3 regions of the Paenibacillus sp. FSL F4-0243 genome follow, and region 3 is predicted to be linked to each of the others. Evidence: predicted binding sites of a transcription regulator. Region 3 holds the regulator's gene; each other region holds the start of a gene.

Region 1 (6,806 bases), 2.9 Mb from region 3:
TTACGGCTCCGGCAACTTTGCCCTCTTCACCGAGGATTTCAATCTCATCCACGAAGGTCATTGCACGCGTATGCATTGTGAATGTTACTTTCACGTACCGAGCATACGCGATTTTCGCATCTGGGCCGATCGCTTTAATACCGTCCTTGCTGCCATCCCACACATAGGTCTCCGTGTATTTACCATCATTCCACAGCTTCTGCGTGGCATTGTCTTTGAGCAGTCCCCAGTTCACCTTGTCATCAGAGACGTACATCGATACCGTGAGTGGCACGAGTACATTGTTCGTTGGCCAATCTTCGAGGAAATTGGCTTTAATACCCGTGAGTGATTTCTTCGCCCCCAAATCAAACACAACTTCGCGTGTCTTACCCAAATGATGTCCAACCCATGCTACGTCGGATCTATTGCTTGCCCCATATATACCATCCGTAAGTGTGTTGCCTTCATCCGGATAGGAAGCTTCCGGCTCTTGCGACCACTCATAAGATAAGCCCGCTGCAAGATTGTGATATACCGCCCCATACACTGACGCAATAACACCCTCCGTACCCGCTCCCGGTAGGTGTGATGGATTCGTCACCTCGACCGGATCGGCTTCGCCCGGCGGGTTCGCTGGTGTCTGTTCCTCTGTCTGTGTAGGCGGCAGCGCCTCTTCCGCTTGCGCGATCGGCATCATGGTTACGATCATGATCGCAACCATGATGAGAGCTACCCATTTTCTACTCCTCTTCATATCGTACGAACTCCCTTCTGATTCTTGAGTCAAGAAACATCAATCTCCTAAATGGTATGCGCTTCCATTTCAGCTTACCTCGATGCTCTTTCCTCCCTTCCGAGATTCCGACACGTCATAGAAGCTTATAACATATGTCAATGTCCTTATAGTAACATTATGAAAAGTGGCCTTTCTTTCAAATAGATAATTAATGACATTGGGTATACACTTGTTGACATGAAGGCCTTCACGTCGCGTTTTTATAGGTATAAAGATAGCGCTTACCTCCTAAGGTCCTACCTATTTTCTATCAATGTCCTCTAAACAATCCGCCACATAAAAAACGCAACCCCTCGAGGCTGCGTCGTGTTTATATATGGTGGCGCCTAATTACTGCGGCGTTCTACTAAATTGATGCCCTATCCATAACCGAACGGATGCTTTTTGTACTCTAAGGGGCTTGAGCCGACTCTATTTTTGAACACACGACTAAAATAGTACTGGCTCTTATACCCTACCTTCACGGCCAGATCCCCGATTTTGATATTCGGCATTACGTCATCCAGAATCTCCTTCGCCTTCGATATCCGGAGCTCGGTGACATAGTCAAGGAATGAAGCACCGATTTCTTGCTTCATACGCTTGCTAAGATAGGTTTGGTTGATATGAAATAGCGCTGCTACTCTAGTAATAGACAGCTCCGGATCCTGATAATGACTGTCAATATACTCGATCACTTTTTGGATAAGCACTGTTCCATCCCCTGTATACCCGGGAAGCCCCAGCTCCTTATCCACCCTGCTTTCATGTGAATGCAAAGGATATTTTGCCTGAAGATGCTCATCGATCCGATGAAGCAGCTTGTTCAGATCACTCTTCGGCACAGGTTTCAATACATAATCGAATGCTTGCAGTTGCACGGCTTGACGCGCATATTCAAAGTTATCGTAGCCGCTGATGATGACAACCAGAACCGACGGACAGCGTTCGCGCAATATATTCATCAGATCGAGCCCATTCATATTCGGCATGTTGATGTCCACAAGACATACATGTGGTGGGGCTTCCTCCACCATATTCAATGCTTCGTTTGCACTTTTCGCTTCTCCTGCAACCTCAAAAAGATACGGACTCTCCTCAATGTATTGTCGCAAGCCTTTGCGAATGATCGTTTCATCATCGACGATGACAATCTTCCACATCTTCATTCCACTCCCCGTCCAAAGGTATTCGAATGACCATAACGGTAATGCCATCTTCGCTCTTCACTGCAAGGCCATATGGCACCCCGTAAGCTAGTCGAATGCGATGGTTTACACTGTATAGCCCAAAGCCTGTGGCAGAACGATCATATTTATCATCAAGAAGGGCTTGATTCATCTGTTCAAGCTTCTCTTCAGGAATCATAACCCCATTATTTTCAACCTTAATGACCAAATAATCGACCTGTTTATATGCTGTGATCGAAATTTTGCACTTTTGATCCCCAAGTGGCTTAATCCCGTGATAAATCGCATTTTCTACCAACGGCTGCAGCATGAAGCGAACGACTTGGCACTGAGCAAGCTTTTCATCATATCGAAGCTCGTAGTCCAGAATCTCCTCATATCGTACGCCTTGAATATGAAGATAACTCTCGACATGGTACAACTCCTGATCAAGCAGAATGTAGGGACTGCCTGTGCCAAGCCCTAATCGAAAATACGCGCTAAGCGCTTCCACCATCTCCACCACATTGTCTGCTCCATGTTCCGTTGCCATCCACTGGATCGTATCCAATGTGTTGTATAAAAAATGCGGCTTGATCTGCTCATGAATCAGTCTGAGTTCCATCTCCTTTCGGTCCTGCTCCACAGCGTATAATTGAACAAGCATGTCATTGAAGCTTCGCCCAAGATCGCCGATCTCATCCGAGCGCGTAACATCTGCTCGTATGGTTTGGTTGCCGTTCTGCACATTTTCCATTACCTGGCGAAGCGACTGAATTGGACGAATAATGGAAGAAGCAAGCAGCATCAGAAAGACGATAAACGCACTACCGATAAGAACGCCTACCAGCAATGCAGTCCGCTGGGTTTTGATCACCGCTAGCGATAGACTTGAATTCGGTACTTCGAGTACTAGCTTCCAGCCTTCCACATTTTGAATTGGAGCCTCAAATACACTCATGTTCTTCTTATCTGCTGCATCCTCCGCTCCATCTCCTTCACCCAGCTCTCTGCAATCGATGATAAGCTGGCCTGACTGGTCATATAGCATTACATCTTGAGCAATCTCCTTCATCTTCTTGACGGAGACGGCTGCGGCAATATAAGCTACTTCATCATTCACCGATGGATTCACGCGATAGAGAATGACGACGATTTCAACTGCATTCGCTTTGGATACGATCGGATTACTCACCACATAATTGGAATCTGAATTTAGCAGTTGTTTTCGATAGTAGGGTCGGTTTAGTATCGAAAAAGGCTTGTCCCTTGCTGACCAGGAATTTCCGTGAATATCCACCACGCGTATGGATTCGTACTCTACTTGCTTCTTCACCTCGAACTTATCGATCTCTTGCAGCAATTCATCTCGTGTCCACTGATGGTCCGAAGCTAGAGAAGCAAGCATGTCTATCTCTCCAATGCGCTGATTAAACCAATAATCAATCTGGTCGCTGCGTGCATTAACCACTTGCTGCGTTAAGTTCTTATTCAAAGGGACAACCGTATGGTTCATCTCCAAATATATTGTTACAAGCAATGCAACGAACAGCAGCAAGAAGCAGCCTCCTGCGATTAACGTAATTTTTAAGTGAATTGATTTCATTGTAATCATAGCCCTTCACAATATCCGTTTCTTACATGCCCGAAAAAGACAAAAAAACGCTAATCTGTGCAAATACATAATGCTGTACTAAATCTATAATAGGTATTGTGCATATTTTCACATGAAATAACATTCATGTCTAGGCTAGAGATAAGGGATTTGCCTAGCAAATCTTCCTCTCCCTAGTGTATGTAACCAATTCACAACAGAATGAAGGAGATATTATGCGAACTCACACGAAAAAGCTGTTATCTATTCTACTAGTCCTCAGTCTTATGTTCACGCTTGCTGCCTGCGGCGGTAAAGATGCAGCACCCGCTGCAGATGCAAACGGAGTTCAAGTCTTTGAAGGAGTTGGGCAAGGTAAACATGGCGATATTAAAGTACAAGTTTCCTTATTAGATAACAAGATCACTGACATTAAAGTAACAGAGCATAAGGAAAATGAAGTACTTGCAGAACCTGTTTATACGCAGCTCAAGCAAGATGTCATGGCAACTAACAGCGCAAAAGTTGATGCCATTAGCGGATCTACGGTTACAAGCAAAGGATATCTCGAAGCCATTCAAGATGCAATTACGAAGTCTGGACTTACCCTTGTCGCTGGCGCTGCAGTCAGTGGAAACAAAGACAAAGAAGAAGCCGAGCAAACCTATGATGTTGTCGTCATCGGTGCCGGGGGTGCTGGCTTTAGTGCGGCTATCGAAGCGAACAGCGCTGGAGCTAATGTAGTTCTGCTCGAGAAAATGCCAGCTGTTGGCGGCAACACATTGATCTCCGGTGGTGAGATGAATGCGCCGGACAACTGGGTTGAACGTGCTCTAGGCATCACAGATGACACGGCTGAATTGTTCTATAATGATACGATGAAAGGAGGAGACAACCTCGGGGATCCAAAGATGGTTCGTATTCTTGCCGACAATGCTCTAACATCTGCCGAATGGCTGCGCGATGAGATCAAGGTAGAGTTCTTACCTGATCATCTGTTCCAATTTGGAGGCCATTCCAGAAAACGTGCGTTGATTCCTGTAGGTCATACAGGTGTTGAATTGATTACTAAGTTAAAAGCCAAAACAGACGCTGATCAAATCACGATCAAAACGAATATGAAAGCCGAAACCTTGCTGAAGGACGAAAGCGGCAAAATAACAGGTGTAACTGCGACTTCAGGTACTGGCGACAAGATCACATTCCATGCGAACAAAGGCGTCATCATCGCTACCGGTGGTTTTGGATCCAATGTAGAGATGCGTAAAAAATATAATCCTAAAATGGATGAAAAATATATGTCTACCGATACACCAGGATCTACAGGTGATGGTATCGTTATGGCAGAAACGATTGGCGCCAAACTGACAAACATGGAGAGTATTCAAACGTATCCAATCTGTAATCCTGAGACAGGTGTTATTTCCCTGGTTGCAGACTCCCGCTTCGATGGTGCGATCCTGATTAACCAAGAAGGCAAGCGCTTCGTTGAGGAATTAGAACGTCGTGACGTTATTTCTAAAGCAATTCTTGCCCAAACGGGCGGATATACGTATCAATTATGGAATCAAGGCATTGAGGATATTGGTAAAACGATCGAAGTTCATAAAGACGAATACGATCAACTCGTTAAACAAGGCTTGCTCTTTAAAGCCGATACGATTGAAGAGGCGGCTGATTTCTTTAAAATTGACGTGAACACTTTGAAAGAAACGATTAATAAAGTAAATGATTATGCGAAAACAGGTAAAGACCTTGATTTCAAACATCGCGGTGGATTGAAATCTCTTGAAAAAGGCCCTTACTACATTGAAAAAGCTGTACCATCCGTTCACCATACAATGGGCGGATTGGTGATCGACGAGAAGACTCGCGTATTGAATGAAAAAGGCGAAGTCATCCCTGGGCTGTTCGCTGCAGGTGAAGTAACAGGGGTCATTCATGGTGCAAACCGTCTTGGCGGTAATGCCATCGCTGATATCTTCACATTCGGCCGGATTGCAGGTAAACAAGTTGTAGCAGAGTAATCTTATGTTTGTGTAACTGCTCTATTAATAAGTTAGCCTTAAAAAAATGCAAGATAGTTTGTTGAGTGCAGGTTGACTGCTAACTTTCAAGCTGCCCTCTATGACATAGCAAACCGCCCTGTAAGCAACATTGCGAACAGGGCGGTTTTTTATGGTGGAGCCTAGGGGCTACGCTCGTCTAACTCTCTGCTATTTTATCGTTCTCCGTTAGTGGAATTAATATTGTCCAATTATTTAGTGTCTACTTGACAAGGGTTCCTCACCAACAAAGCTACCGACTCCACATGCACCGTATGCGGGAACATGTCCACCGGAGTTACCTCCACTGTCTTATACCCGCCATCTTCGAGCACCCGCAAGTCTCTTGCCAGTGTCGACGGATTACAAGACACATACACCACACGTTCCGGCTTCATCGCCAGAATCGTCTCCAAAAGTCGTGAATCGCAGCCCTTACGCGGAGGATCGACCACGATAACATCTGCCGTAATCCCCTGCTCTTTCCAGTTAGGGATTACATCCTCAGATGCGCCTACCTCAAACACTACATTATCCATACCGTTCAAAGTGGCGTTCGCCCGTGCATCCTCAATCGCTTCACGTACGATCTCTACACCGTAGACCTGTTTAGCATGCTGTGCAAGGAACAATGAAATCGTCCCGATACCGCAATAAGCATCTATAACAGTCTCGTTTCCCGTAAGTCCTGCATACTCTACCGTCTTACCGTAAAGAACTTCAGTTTGAGCCGGGTTAACCTGATAAAAAGAACGGGCAGAAATCGCGAATTTCACATCGCCGATATAATCGTAAATAACATCGTTCCCCCAAAGGGTACGCGTTGTATCACCGAAGATTACGTTCGTCTGTTTAGTATTCACGTTCTGGCAGATGCTTGTAACAGCTGGGATTTCACGGCGGATCTCAGTGATCCATTCGTCCAGATGTGGGATGCGTTCGCCATTAGTGACGAGTACGACCATCATCTCACCAGTACGGAAGGCTTTCTTTACTACGACATGACGCAGTAAGCCTTTGCCGGATTCTTCGTCGTAAGCAGTAATGCCGCGCTTCCGTCCGATTTCTTTCACCTTGCGCACAACGTCATCGTTATCTTCATGCTGAATCAAGCATGTTTCCATATCGATGATCCGGTGACTTCCCCGCGCGTAAAAGCCACCCACAAGGCCACCTTCCGTTACGCCGATTGGCACCTGAGCCTTGTTGCGATAACGCCAAGGCTCGTCCATGCCCAGTGT
Region 2 (6,806 bases), 1.2 Mb from region 3:
GGGTCAATGAAACGGAAGGGAAAAAGGTGATCAATGCAGCCCAGAAGCACAAAGAAGGTACGGTTATTTTAGAAGCGGAAATACAAAAAAATGCTCCAACAGAATCCTTTTATGTGAAAATTGACGGGAAAAATAAAGATGAAGCGATTATCATAAATACCCATACGGATGGAATAAATGTGGTGGAGGAAAATGGTGCTGTGGGCATGCTGTCCATGATTCGTTACTTACAGCAGGAGCAGCCGGAACGTACGATGATTTTCGCTTTTGTGACAGGCCATTTTAGATTACCGGATTTCAAAGGATCCTCTCAGGCGACTTCCACTTGGATGGAGGGACATCGAGAGCTCTGGGATGGCAAGAATGGCCATATAAAAGCTGTAGCTGGAATTACGGTTGAGCATTTAGGCAGTATGGAGTGGAAGGACGATAATACGGGTCACTATAGACCAACTGGAAAAATAAGTACAGAATATACCTATGCGGGCAATGAAATGATGGCGGCCATTTGGCTGAAGGCTATTGAAAAGACCGACGGCACACGTACTGTATTATTACGTGGTCATAACAAGTTTGAGTTTGGAGAGAGTCAGCCTTTATTTGAAGCAGGGATACCGGTGATTGGCTTCATTCCAATGCCCGACTATCTGCTCGTGGATAGTGAAAACAGAGAGATGGACAAATTTGATGCAAAGCTTATGCATACGCAAATTGTATCGTTGCTGAAAGCGGTCAAGCTAGTGGACGCAACGGAGACGAATAAGCTTGGAAAGTCAGATGGGTATTCTTTTTTCTATGGCCGTACTAAATGATGAATTGGAGATTGGCTGATGATGAAGAACTTAGTACCAAAAGAAAAGGAGAAAAACACTATATGTTGATCAAAAGTGTTAAGGATCTTGAATTACAAGAGTTTACAACTTGCTTTAACGAAGCCTTTTCCGATTATGTAATTCCATTTCATGTTTCTTCGGAGTATTTAGCTGATAAATTTGCAGGCGCGGGAGTTAATTATCAGATCTCATTTGGTGCTTTTGATCAAGATAAACTGATTGCATTTGTTATGCATGGCATCGGGGATCGTAATGGCGAAAGTACTGCTTTTAATACTGGTACAGGAGTCGTTCCTATTTATAGAGGGAGAAGGCTAGTCGAACAAATATATCGTCATGCTCTTCCCATCCTTAAAGAAGCTCATATTCAAAAGTGTTTGCTTGAAGTGATTCAAACGAATGATAAAGCTATAAAAGCGTATACCGCCATAGGATTTCAAATCCATAGAGAATTGGCTTGTTTCAAGGGGCGTATTGATGTAACCCTTCCGGACGATCATAAACATACATTCATTACTATGGTTCGACTGGAAGAATTCGATTGGACATCGGTACATTCTTATTGGAATTTTGAACCTTCTTGGGAACAATCTGTTCATGCAATTTTACGAAACCCGCATTTATACGATGTGGTCACGATAAGGGAAGAGAATAAGATTTGTGGATACGCGGTAATAAAATCGGCCAACGGAGCAGTTCTACAGTTCGGTATTTTGCGAGAAAAAAGAAACCGGGGATTTGGACGTTCCTTATTTCATTGGATGGGAGAGAGACATTCTATCATCACCGTCAATAATGTAGACAAAAGAGATACAAATTCTATACGCTTCCTTAAAAGCGTTGGTCTTGACGTATACATCGAGCAATATGAAATGGAGAAAGATTTGTCATGACGAAGATGACATTAGCTTTAATTCAAAAACACTGATGATTTGAGTCAGTGTTTTTTTTGTTGCAGAAGGGGGGATATATTAGAGGTTAAAATGAGGAAATATTGTTTTTTTCTAACATCGAAGTAGGAGGAGACTTGTGAAATCATATATACGCTATTGAATCAATAGCTCTTTTGGGTTCTTTTTATGTTATTCACTGAGTTGTCAGAAAGATTTGACCCTTTCTTGAACATTTAGGGATTAAGAGATATCTGTGATTGAATTACTTGCAATTTAAGATAAGATGATTTTAATCATTAGGTCACGTTATTAATTTGACTGCTCAGTATCAGGTAAATCAGGCTCGCCAACTCTTGCTTTGTGAAATTTTTCTCTTTTTACATAGCAAAGAACGAGGAACGTCATACTAAAACGAACAGGCAACGATGTCGCTGAGCCCTGCTAAACCTGATATTGAATGCAGCCCCAGAATTAGCCGGCCTAATCATAAGCATCAAGTTATGACGAAAAATGAACAGCGTTTGAAGGGAGCAGTAAAGAATGGCAATTGATACGGTGCTATGGAGCAGGCTGGTGACAGGCTTGACTCTCGGGTTCCACGTTATTTTTGCGACGATTGGCGTCGGTATACCGCTAATGATCGCTATTGCAGAGTTCATCGGGATCCGCAAAAAGGATCCCCATTATACACTTATGGCAAAGAGATGGTCTCGGGGATTTGTCATTTCTGTAGCGGTTGGTGTCGTGACCGGTACAGCCATATCACTACAATTAGCCCTGGTATGGCCGAATTTTATGAAACTGGCTGGGAATGTTATTGCACTTCCGTTATTCATGGAAGTGTTCGCGTTCTTTTTTGAGGCCATCTTCCTGGGCATTTATTTGTATACGTGGGATCGGTTTAAAAATCCGTATATCCATTGGCTGTTGACGATTCCGATTGTCGCCGGGGCAGGCATGTCTGCCGTTTTTATTACGACGGTGAACGGATTCATGAACCAGCCTGGAGGCTTTGTCATGGAAGCGGGCCAATTCACAGCGATTGACCCGGTGCAAGCGATGCTGAATACGGCGACGTTCTCCAAGGTATTCCATGTATTAAGCTCGGCCTATTTGACAGGAGCTGCCTTGTTAGCCGGGATTGCAGCCTTTGCGATGCTGAGAAAAGGAGTGTCCGCATACCACAAAAAATCCTTGAATCTCATGATGGCGGTCGTTTTGCTGTTCAGCTTGCTGAACACATTAGCTGGTGATGTGTCCGCCAAGTTTTTGGCCGAGCATCAGCCAGAGAAGCTTGCAGCGGCAGAGTGGCATTTTGAGACGGGTAGCGGTGTGGACTTGGTTCTAATGGGATGGCTGAATGCAGAGCATGAAGTGATAGGGGCTCTTCATTTGCCGAAAGTGCTCAGCTTCCTGGCCTTTGGAGACTTTAATGCGGAGGTAACGGGGCTGGAGGAATTCCCCAAGGAAGAATGGCCACCGCTTCTTGTTCACTATCTGTTTGATTTAATGGCTGGAATCGGATTTGCTCTGCTCGCGATTTCGGTCCTGTACTTCCTGTTTGTGTTCTGGAAAAAACGCAATGTGCTTAACAAGTGGATGCTTGGCATCATCGCACTGATCGCACCGCTCGCTTTTCTAGCTGTAGAGCTGGGCTGGTTTTATGCAGAAGTTGGGCGACAGCCGTGGATTATCCGCGGATATATGCGTGTAGAGGAGGCTGCCACGACTTCACCGAATGTAAGAATTATATTCTTCGCCTTATTACTCTTGTACATCGTACTCGGCACTATGTGTGTAATCGTGCTAAGACGTTTGTTCAACAATAATCCGGCAGAAGTTGAGATGGAGAAATGGATGAAGGAACATCCTAATCAATCTGTGGAAAAGGGGGGCACTGAATGATGAGTTACGAAATAATTGGCATCTCGGTGCTCTGGCTGTTCTTGTACGGCTATTTAATTATAGCTTCCATTGATTTCGGAGCAGGATTCTTCGCCTTTTATGCCCGTTTGACGAAGCAGGATCATCTCATTAATCGTCTGATTTCCCGATATTTATCACCCGTTTGGGAGATTACAAATGTATTTTTTATCTTTTTCTATATTGGCATCGTCGGATTTTTTCCGGACACAGCCTATTATTATGGCTCTGCGCTGCTTGTTCCGGGAAGTATTGCAGTTATTCTTCTTGCGATTCGCGGTTCGTTCTACGCTTTTGAAAATTATGGTTCCAAGAAAAACATAGTATATCTTTTTTTGTACGGAGCTACAGGTCTGCTTATTCCGGCTTCGTTGTCAGTGGCACTTACTTTGTCTGAAGGCGGCTTTATTGTGAAGCAGGCTGAGACGGTTTCTCTGGATTACTGGGCGCTGTTTACCAATCCGTTATCGTGGAGCATCGTTGGACTGGCAATCGTGTCCGTTTTGTTCATAAGCGGCTCATTTCTGACTTTTTACGCATCTCGTGCAGAGGATCATTCCGCGTTGAAGCTGATGCGGAACTACGCCCTGTTTTGGAGCACACCGACGATAATTCTCGCACTGACAGCATTTATCTATTTGGGTCAACACAATGAGCGGCATTTTCAAAATATGATGGATTTATGGTGGCTCTTGGCACTTTCCGTTGCTTTCTTCATGATCGCGATGTGGCTCTTATATAACGGACGCCGTTACGGATTAGCTTTCATATGCATCATGCTGCAATTTTTCTGTGCCTTCTTCGCTTATGGGATTGGGCAATACCCTTATATTCTCGATCCGTATATCACGATTCAGAGCAGTGCAACTTCACCAGCAATGGGCTTAGCGTTAGTTGTTGTGTTTATCGGCGGTCTGTGCCTGTTGATCCCATCCCTTATTCTGGTCTTCAAACTCTTCCTGTTTGATGCGGATTATGTAAAAGGGAAAAAATAAAGCTAATTGATCCATTACGGTGTGTTTGAGGTTTCTCTATAAGCCTATATATAAAGGAGGTGTGATCTGTGCCGAGGAAATCCAGTCTGATTTCTCAACAAATGTCTTCACAAAGAAAAAATATGGCCCTCCTCGCGATCATTTCGCTCGCGCTTGGTACTGCTATTGTGAGTCAGGCTGGACTGCTTGCTGAAGCAGTCCAACGGATTTTTGTGGAGAGAGCTTCATTTTCATCGGTAATCGTGTTGCTCGGCATTCTTCTGGCTGTTATGGCTGCACGCACACTGTTGTCATATGGAAACGGTAAAGTTGGCTTGCACATGGCTGCCACCGCCAAGACAAATATGCGCTCAGCCGTGCTGCAAAACTTGACCCATGCTTCCATGCCTTCAACCCTTCGTGGACAGACGGGAGGGAAGGTCAGTATTGCTCTGGATGCTGTGGATGAGGCTGATAGTTATTTCAGTCAGTACATGCCACGTATGATGGAAGCTGCTATCATCCCGATTCTGATTTTGGTCGTTACATTTATCCAACATGCCAACACAGGTTTCATTCTATTATTTACAGCTCCATTCATCCCGCTATTCATGATTTTGGTAGGACTGAAAACGAAGAACAAATCCGAAGAAAAATATGCGCAACTGGCCGAGTTTTCAGGTACGTTTCTGGATTCTCTTCAAGGGCTAGTGACGTTGAAAATATTTGGACGGGCACACCGTCAGCAACAGAAAATTGAACACAGTAGCCTGAGTTACCGTGATGCCACAATGGGCATTTTGAAGATTGCGTTTACGAATACCTTTATGCTGGAATCGATCGTGATGCTAAGCATTGGCATTGTCGCTCTTGAACTGGCCATCCAGTTGCTCGTTTTCAAATCTATGACGTTCCACACCGCCTTTCTCGTGTTGTTGCTCGTTCCCGAGTTTTACAACCTGTTAAAGAATACGGGAACGGCCTTTCACAGTGGCCGGACAAGTATGGGTGCGGTTCGTAAGGTGGAACAGATGCTTGAAGAACCGGCAGGGGAGAGCAGGGACGCGAATAGCATTGAAGGAGCATTAACAACCGATGGAATTAACGAGATCGACAGCATGGATAGGGTCGACAAGGGAAGCAAATTAGAAATTGGAAATTCCAATGATCTTTCAGTACCGCCATCCATGGAAATAGATCATCTTCAGTTTCAATATGCTCCAGATTCATTCAAGCTTGAGACGGGTCGGATCCAGTTTAAACCGGGAGAACATATTGCTATTGTAGGTAAAAGTGGTTCCGGTAAAACGACTTTGCTCCATCTCATTGCCGGTCTGCTGAAACCAGAATCTGGAACGCTTCTGGTGAATGGAAGTCCACTCTCGCAATACGATGAAACCGAATGGTTCGAACATGTTAGCTACATTACACAGCATCCGTATATTTTTGCAGGCACATTTTCTGAAAATATTGCGATTGGTGCTCGTGGGAGCATCTCCAGAGCAGAAATTGAGCGGGCGGGGGAGGAAGCAGGGCTCACTGCGCTTACAGCCCAATTGGAGCATGGATTTGATACCTTTGTTGGTGAAGGAGGCAGGGGACTGTCTGGTGGGGAAAAGCAGCGGCTTGCCTTAGCACGCACTTTTTTGAAGCGTCCTGCTATCATTTTGTTTGATGAACCCACAGTTGGACTGGATTTGCACACCGAGCGGGTACTGCAACGCTCCATAGCCAAACTGGCAAAAACGGCTACGATGATTACGGTGGCTCACCGATTATATACGATTCAACAAGCCGACAAGATTTTGTTTATGGACAATGGAGTGTTGGTGGACTCCGGACGGCATGAAGAGCTTCTGGGTCGCCTGCCTCAATATGCCGAGATGATTGATGTAGAGCGGAAAGGGGGGATATCCTCATGAATGAACTGGCCGTTCTGTCAAAGGCGATGATTCAGGAGCGTAAGGATATCATTCTTTCGATTTTGGGTGGATTTATCGCCGGCATAGCCGGTGTGGCACTCTTTTCTGCGAGCGGGTATCTAATTTCGCAAACGGTATTTGCGCCACCGCTTTATACTTTAATTGTACTCACCTCGATGGTCAAACTGCTTGGTCTGCTTCGGGCGGCGAGTCGTTATGGAGAACGCTTATATTCTCACCGGGCGACATTCTCCATGCTTA
Region 3 (6,806 bases):
TGAAGCGCAGGAGCTGTTTGGCCTTTCTTTGCAACTTGACCCGGCACTTCCTGAACCAACCGTTAATTTGGAGGTTTGCCGCCGCCGAGGAGGTAAGCTTCATTTCGGAAATCAGCTTGTTTCATTATTGTAAATTATTACGTTTACGGTTTATTATTCCGCATTTTCATTCTAGCGATGCATCCCCTGAACCAGTGGTGTGCATCGCCTTTTTTCGCAACTTCTGTTATGCTGATTAAGAGTCTCAATTGAAAGGGAATAGAATTATAATGAAATTTGCCGTGCTTGATTTTGAAACAACGGGAACCCAATCCGTGGGTGAAATTATCCAGGTTGGCCTTGCAATTATAGAAGAAGACCGGTCCATCTCCCGGGTATATGGTTCCTACGTCAAGCCCGGAACGCCGATACCTCCTTTTATAACTGGTCTAACGGGGATTACCGATGATGATGTAAAGGATGCACCTGAGCTGGATGAGATGATGATGGAGCTTGTCCCACTCTTGGATGATGTTGTGCTTGTAGGGCATAATGTCGCATTTGACTTCCATTTTTTGCAAAATGCTTTAGACCGATGTGGGTATTTACCATTTCAAGGGCGGATTTTAGATACGATTGATTTTCTGAAAATCTGCTTTCCTTCCCTCACATCCTATCAACTAGGATCAGTTAGTGCACATTTTGGAGTGACGCACGATCGTCCGCATCAGGCAGACAGTGATGCACTCGCAACTGCTCTTGTATTGCTGAAATGTCTGGAGGAGCTCTACGATTTGCCTCTGCTGACGATTCAGAGACTCTGTGAGCTGTTTACGGAAGAGGATAGTGATCTGGGTTGGTATTTTGATGGTCTGCTGCGTGAACGGGAAGCGGAGACGCTTCAGCCCGAAGGTGATCTGACTTTCTATCGTCAATTAGCGCTTGCTGTAGGAGACTGGAACGAATTAGCTCCACCTCGAGACGAGCATGCTGAGAATCCACTACACAATTTATCTTTTACAGATTATATGGATGAAGTAACGAAACGACTTAAGGAAACTTTGCCACAGTATGAAAGCCGAGAAGCTCAGGATATTATGATCAATGAGGTGATGACGGCACTTGCCGAAGATAAGCATCTATTGATCGAAGCAGGGACAGGAACCGGTAAATCCCTTGGTTATTTATTGCCTGCCATATACCAAAGCGTACGCACTAATGAAAAAGTCATGGTCAGCACTCATACTATTAATCTGCAGGATCAATTGCGTGAGCGTGATATTCCTTTGTTAACGCAGGTAGTTCCTTTTCCATTTAAAGCTGCAATTTTTAAGGGCAGAGGGCATTATTTGTGTCTTCGTAAGTTCGAACATAAAATTAATAAAAAAGACTTTATAAGTCCGAGGGAAGATGCGCTTACTGCGGCTCAGATGATCGTTTGGCTGACACAAAGTGAATCAGGAGATGACGAAGAGCTCAATCTAAGTGGACGTGGCGGAGATTTTTGGGAGACGGTGGCAAGCGATACCGATTCTTGTCTGGGTCGCTCGTGTCCTTGGTTCCGTAAGTGTTATTATCATCGGGCTAAGCATGAAGCTGGTATTGCAGACGTGGTCATTACGAACCACTCTAAGCTTTTCGCAGATGTTAAGGCTGGGCATCAACTACTTCCGGCTTATGAACATCTTGTAATAGATGAGGCCCATCATCTGGAGGACGTGGCTGGCAAGCATTTAGGCATGCATATGAAGCATTTCACGGTGGCACATACACTATCGCGTCTTTATAAGGATAGTCGAAATGGCCAACTTCCTACACTTCGCCAAATGCTTCAGTCATCAGGCAGTGAGGAAGCTTCTGAATGGAGCGGAGTGATCGATAGAATCTATCCGGACCTTCTTACCGTAAAAGAAACCTGGGATCTGCTTAGTGATAAACTATTCAGCCTCTTGCCGGAACGCAGCGATGCAGCGGCGGGAGAAGCCGGCCAGTTAGTCATGCGGCTACTTCCTACCCGTAAACCGAAAGATTGGGATGAATTGGTTGCTTTAGAGAATACTATGAATCTGACATTAAGCGAAATTATCCGTAAAGGTGATAAAATGCTTAATGAGATGCGAGATCAAGAAGGTCAATCTTCCTCAGATAGCCTAGTTACCGATATTAGCGGCTTATTTAAGGATTTAGCTTCTATACGTGAGCAAGTACGGTTTTTTATGGGATTAAATGATGAGAATGTAGTATATTGGCTGGAGGCGAATGGAAATTATCGCAGTAAATCGCTACAGCTGTATGCCGTTCCTGTTGATGTTAGTAATCAGCTTAAGGAGCTGTTTTTCGACAAGAAGAAAAGTATCGTACTAACTTCGGCGACACTCTCTGTGGATAAATCTTTCCAGTTTATGATTGATAATCTCGGACTTAATGAAGCTGCGGAAGAGGGGCGTCTGATGACATCACTCCTGCCTTCTCCCTTTAAGTATCGGGAGCAGGCGCTGTTAGTTATTCCGCGGGATTTCCCAAGTGTGAAGGGGAGTGTAGGCGATGCCCGATTTGTCGATACACTCGTACAGTCACTAGCAGAAGCAGCTATTACAACACGTGGGCGGATGCTTGTCCTGTTTACTTCTTACAAGATGCTACGCCAGGTTTATGATCCTCTGAAAGAGGCTCTAGCCTCACAAGAGATCACGGTGCTAGGTCAAGGCGTGGAGGGGGGCAGCCGTAGTAAGCTGATCCGCCGTTTTCAGGACAGTGCAGCCTCTGTGCTGTTAGGAACAAGCAGCTTTTGGGAGGGTGTAGATATTCCGGGTGAAGCATTAACATGCTTGGCTATCGTGAGGCTTCCATTTCAACCGCCGAATCACCCCCTAGCGGAAGCGAAGTCTGAGTTATTACAAGCCCAGAAGAAGAATCCGTTCATGAAGTTGTCTGTTCCTCAGGCAGTTATCCGCTTTAAGCAAGGATTTGGAAGACTGGTGCGGACAGCGCAAGATCGGGGTATTGTTATTGTGTATGACACAAGGGTGATCGAATCTCACTATGGGAAGTATTTCCTGTATTCGTTGCCTGGCCCGAAAATGGAGCATATGCTTACGGATCAAATGGTTCCTCGAATAGCGGAGTGGTTGGAGGACGGAGGCGTTTCTTGAAAAGGGCGTCTTCCCTCTAATTAATCACTCTACAATGAAGGGCGGTATAAGAATACCGCTCTTCATTGAGACGAGGTGCAGAAATTTCGATAGGATTTGAACAGAATATCACTTAAATTAGGAGGTAAATTATGAAATCGGATAAAATATCAGAAGCCGTTGTTCGCAGACTTCCTGTGTACTTGCGTTTCCTGAATGATCTCCAGAAACGTGAAATATTAACCGTTTCCTCACAAGAACTAGGACAAAAACTTGATTTGAATCCTGCTCAAATTCGTAAAGATTTAGCTTATTTTGGAGACTTTGGTAGAAAAGGTATCGGGTATGACGTAACTTATCTTATTGAAAAAATCCGTCATATTCTGAAGCTGGATCAACAATTGAATGTGGCTTTAGTAGGTGCCGGTAACCTTGGACATGCATTATCTAATTACAATGCTTATCTGAAAGATACTATGAAGATTACCGCTATATTTGACTCCTATGCACCTAAGGTAGGGCGGAAAATTAACTCTCTTACCGTTCAACCGATGGAGGAGCTTGGTCAGACGGTTCGTGAGCAAGGTATTCGAATTGGGATCATTACTGTGCCTGATTCAGAAGCGCAGAATGTAGCAGATATTCTCATTGAGTCTGGCATTGAGGCGATTTTGAATTTTGCACCAGTGATTCTAAAAACACCATCGAATATCCGGGTTCATGCTGCCGATTTTACAACGGATTTGCAAAGCCTTGCTTATTATTTGAAAGACGGAAAGGAAGAAACCGGAAATGAAGAGCAGTAAAACGATTATTAAGGGCGGGCGTTTTCTTATTCCGGGAACGGATGAGCCGGTTCTGAATGGATATATGACTATTGAAGATGATTTGATCACTTACATAGGAAAAGAAGAGCCTTTAATGGAAGATGATGTACAAGTTGTTGATGGCAGTCGTCTGCTGTTTATGCCAGGTCTGGTAAACACACATGGCCATGCGGCAATGTCATTGCTTCGTGGTTATGGAGATGATTTAGCACTTCAGGTGTGGCTTCAAGAGAAGATGTGGCCGATGGAAGCGAAATTCACTGGAGAAGATGTATACTGGGGAACCTCCTTGTCGGTACTGGAAATGCTAAAAGGTGGTACTACAACCTTCTTGGATATGTATGATCATATGGATCGAGTAGCAGAGGTAGTCGAATTATCAGGCATTCGTTCTGTACTGATGAGAGGCGTAATCGGATTATGCCCAGAGGAAGTACAAAATCACAAGCTTGCGGAAGCGATTTCTTTTGCACGAAATTGGCATGGTAAGGCTGATGGTAGAATTACGACGATGATCTCGCCACACGCCCCATATACTTGCCCACCGGACTTCTTTGTTAAGTTTGTTCAAGCGGCACATGATTTGGATTTACCGATGCATACCCATATGTCCGAGACCAAACGCGAAGTGGAGCAGAATGTGGTGGATTACGGACTTCGGCCTGTAGCGCATTTAGAGAAGCTTGGAATGTTCACACGTCCGTCTATTGTTGCACATGGCGTTCATTTGAATGATGAAGAGATCGAGATACTGGCTCGTCATGATGTAGGCGTGTCTCATAACCCAGGAAGTAATCTGAAACTGGCTAGTGGAGTGGCTCGGGTTACGGATCTTCTAAAGGCTGGTGTGAAGGTATCACTGGGTACAGATGGTGCGGCAAGCAATAATAACCTGGATATGTTTGAAGAGATGCGTCTTGCAGCCCTCATCCATAAAGGTGTAAGTGGTGATCCGACGGCTGTTCCAGCTCCGGAAGCGCTGCGTATAGCTACAGAGTATGGCGCAAAGTCTATCTTTTTAAATGATGTGGGTAGACTCGCTGTTGGCATGAAAGCGGACTTTATCGCGATTGATATAGACCAGCCGCATTTGCTACCACACACAGATCTGTTGTCTCATGCTGTATACTCTGCCAGTGCCAAGGATGTTGAGCATGTATGGGTGAATGGTAAACAGGTTGTAAAACATGGAGAATGTGTAACGCTAGATGAGGAAGCAATCCGTCGTAAGGCGCAAGAATCATTTGATGGACTGCTTAAACGGTAGTCTAAGATCATAACGAATAACTGAAAGGCTGTGACTTTCTGCGATTGCAAAGTTACAGCCTTTTGTGTTTCTGATAATTAGATCATTGAATTGGATATGAAACTTTGGATAAACACACAGGTGTGTTATATAATCAAAAAAGATATATTACTAGAAAGGGAGCTGTACCTTGAAGAAAAGGAAAAAATGGATCCTCCTGGGGTCAGTTCTGATTCTGCTCCTTCTGTTTGGACTTATCCAGTTCTATGCTTATATTATGAAAGATCAATGGAACGAGCGAGATATCGCTAAGGATGTCGCTAAAACCAGTGCTGGTCTGACAGAGGTAACCAAAGCGCAGAAATCCGTGTGGGATGAAAATGCGGTGTACTGGGTCTTAACAGGGAAGAATGAAGCCGGGACCGAGTTGATGGTTTGGGTACGTTTTACTGTAGACGGGAAGTTTGCTGAAGGAACCGACGCAGTATATGCTGAAGAACTAAGTAAAGGGACCTCTGAAGCGAAAATGCGTAGCCTTATAAAAGCCGATCTTCCGGACATCAGCATTGAGCGGTTGTTGCCAGGAGTATATAACGGGGAGTATGCTTGGCAGCTTTTTTATAAACAAAGCGGTCGATATTATTATCAATTTTATCGGTTCTCGGATGGGGCTCAAATGGGTGAAGGTTACAGTTTACCTAGCCGCTAAATTAAACAAAGGCATTATAAGAGAAACAAGCGGACCATTTATGGTTCGCTTGTTTTTTAAAATGACATATTATTTGATATACTATTAGTACACGAACTGTGATATACTATAAGAGTGGATTTATATATTGGGATTTAAAGATTCATACGAAAAAAGGTCTGTTATTTTAAGAGTAACAGCCCTTTTTTTGTCGAATTAAATCAATAAATTAAATAAAATGGAAAGAATTAAAAAATAAAATTTTAAATATCTTCACACTTTTTTTCAATATAGTATATACACCTGTGATATACTACTGTTTGTAATTAGAACAGTGTTAGTAGAACGTCAGGCTCTGGTGAGCTCTTAGCAGCTATGACTTTGGATCATTCTGTTTACATTTTTTCATCTTTGAGAGGAGGACGTTTCTTGAAATTACGTCTTGTACCTGTACTGATAACGTCTCTACTGTCGGCTATGCTATTATTCGGAGGATTCTTTTTATATCGTCAGTTTGCTTTACAGGAACCGCTCCAAAAGATTGTAACCGGATTTGAGGGAGTAAATACTTCACATATTAGTATTAACCGCGATGAGGTCACTTTGAAACTTGATTTGCAGCCGGGCACGAATTTACGTGATCTAGTATCGTATGTATCCAAAGAAGGAAAATCAGTGATTGAAGGACGTAAACTTAAACTCGATGTGGAGCAAAATTCAAGTGAACTATTGGATGATTACTGGGATAAAGCGATGTTCTCTGTAGCTGAAGCCATGGAGAGCCGTAAATATACGATTATACCTACAGAACTTGATAGATTGAAACAGCAAAATACGGAATTTAAAGATGTGATAGCATCTACTGATATCGACGACAACAATGTGTACGTAAGCTTGAGTAATGGAAAAGAAAGCAAATTTATTATTTTGCCGCG

What was found. The regulator Rex, encoded in region 3, represses fermentation and respiration genes when NADH is low (regulators of the CRP and FNR family bind a similar motif). The targets are predictions, from matches to a motif close to TTGTGAAATATTTCACAA.
Region 1: the regulator Rex is predicted to act here: its motif matches at 3,638-3,655, upstream of NSS87_RS03415 (flavocytochrome c).
Region 2: the regulator Rex is predicted to act here: its motif matches at 2,085-2,102, upstream of NSS87_RS15925 (cytochrome ubiquinol oxidase subunit I).

What each region holds. Positions count from the first base shown of each region.
Region 1 is NZ_CP150151.1:766,727-773,532, reverse strand. It holds gene NSS87_RS03430 (DUF4855 domain-containing protein) at 1-736, opposite strand, end outside; gene NSS87_RS03425 (response regulator) at 1,138-1,920, opposite strand; gene NSS87_RS03420 (sensor histidine kinase) at 1,895-3,484, opposite strand; gene NSS87_RS03415 (flavocytochrome c) at 3,757-5,547, shown strand; gene rlmD (23S rRNA (uracil(1939)-C(5))-methyltransferase RlmD) at 5,778-6,806, opposite strand, start outside.
Region 2 is NZ_CP150151.1:3,612,395-3,619,200, forward strand. It holds gene NSS87_RS15915 (hypothetical protein) at 1-812, shown strand, start outside; gene NSS87_RS15920 (GNAT family N-acetyltransferase) at 824-1,726, shown strand; gene NSS87_RS15925 (cytochrome ubiquinol oxidase subunit I) at 2,267-3,631, shown strand; gene NSS87_RS15930 (cytochrome d ubiquinol oxidase subunit II) at 3,628-4,644, shown strand; gene cydD (thiol reductant ABC exporter subunit CydD) at 4,713-6,545, shown strand; gene cydC (thiol reductant ABC exporter subunit CydC) at 6,542-6,806, shown strand, end outside.
Region 3 is NZ_CP150151.1:4,802,955-4,809,760, reverse strand. It holds gene NSS87_RS21420 (hypothetical protein) at 1-133, shown strand, start outside; gene dinG (ATP-dependent DNA helicase DinG) at 270-3,131, shown strand; gene NSS87_RS21410 (redox-sensing transcriptional repressor Rex) at 3,263-3,916, shown strand; gene NSS87_RS21405 (amidohydrolase) at 3,903-5,204, shown strand; gene NSS87_RS21400 (DUF5590 domain-containing protein) at 5,374-5,892, shown strand; gene NSS87_RS21395 (hypothetical protein) at 6,301-6,806, shown strand, end outside.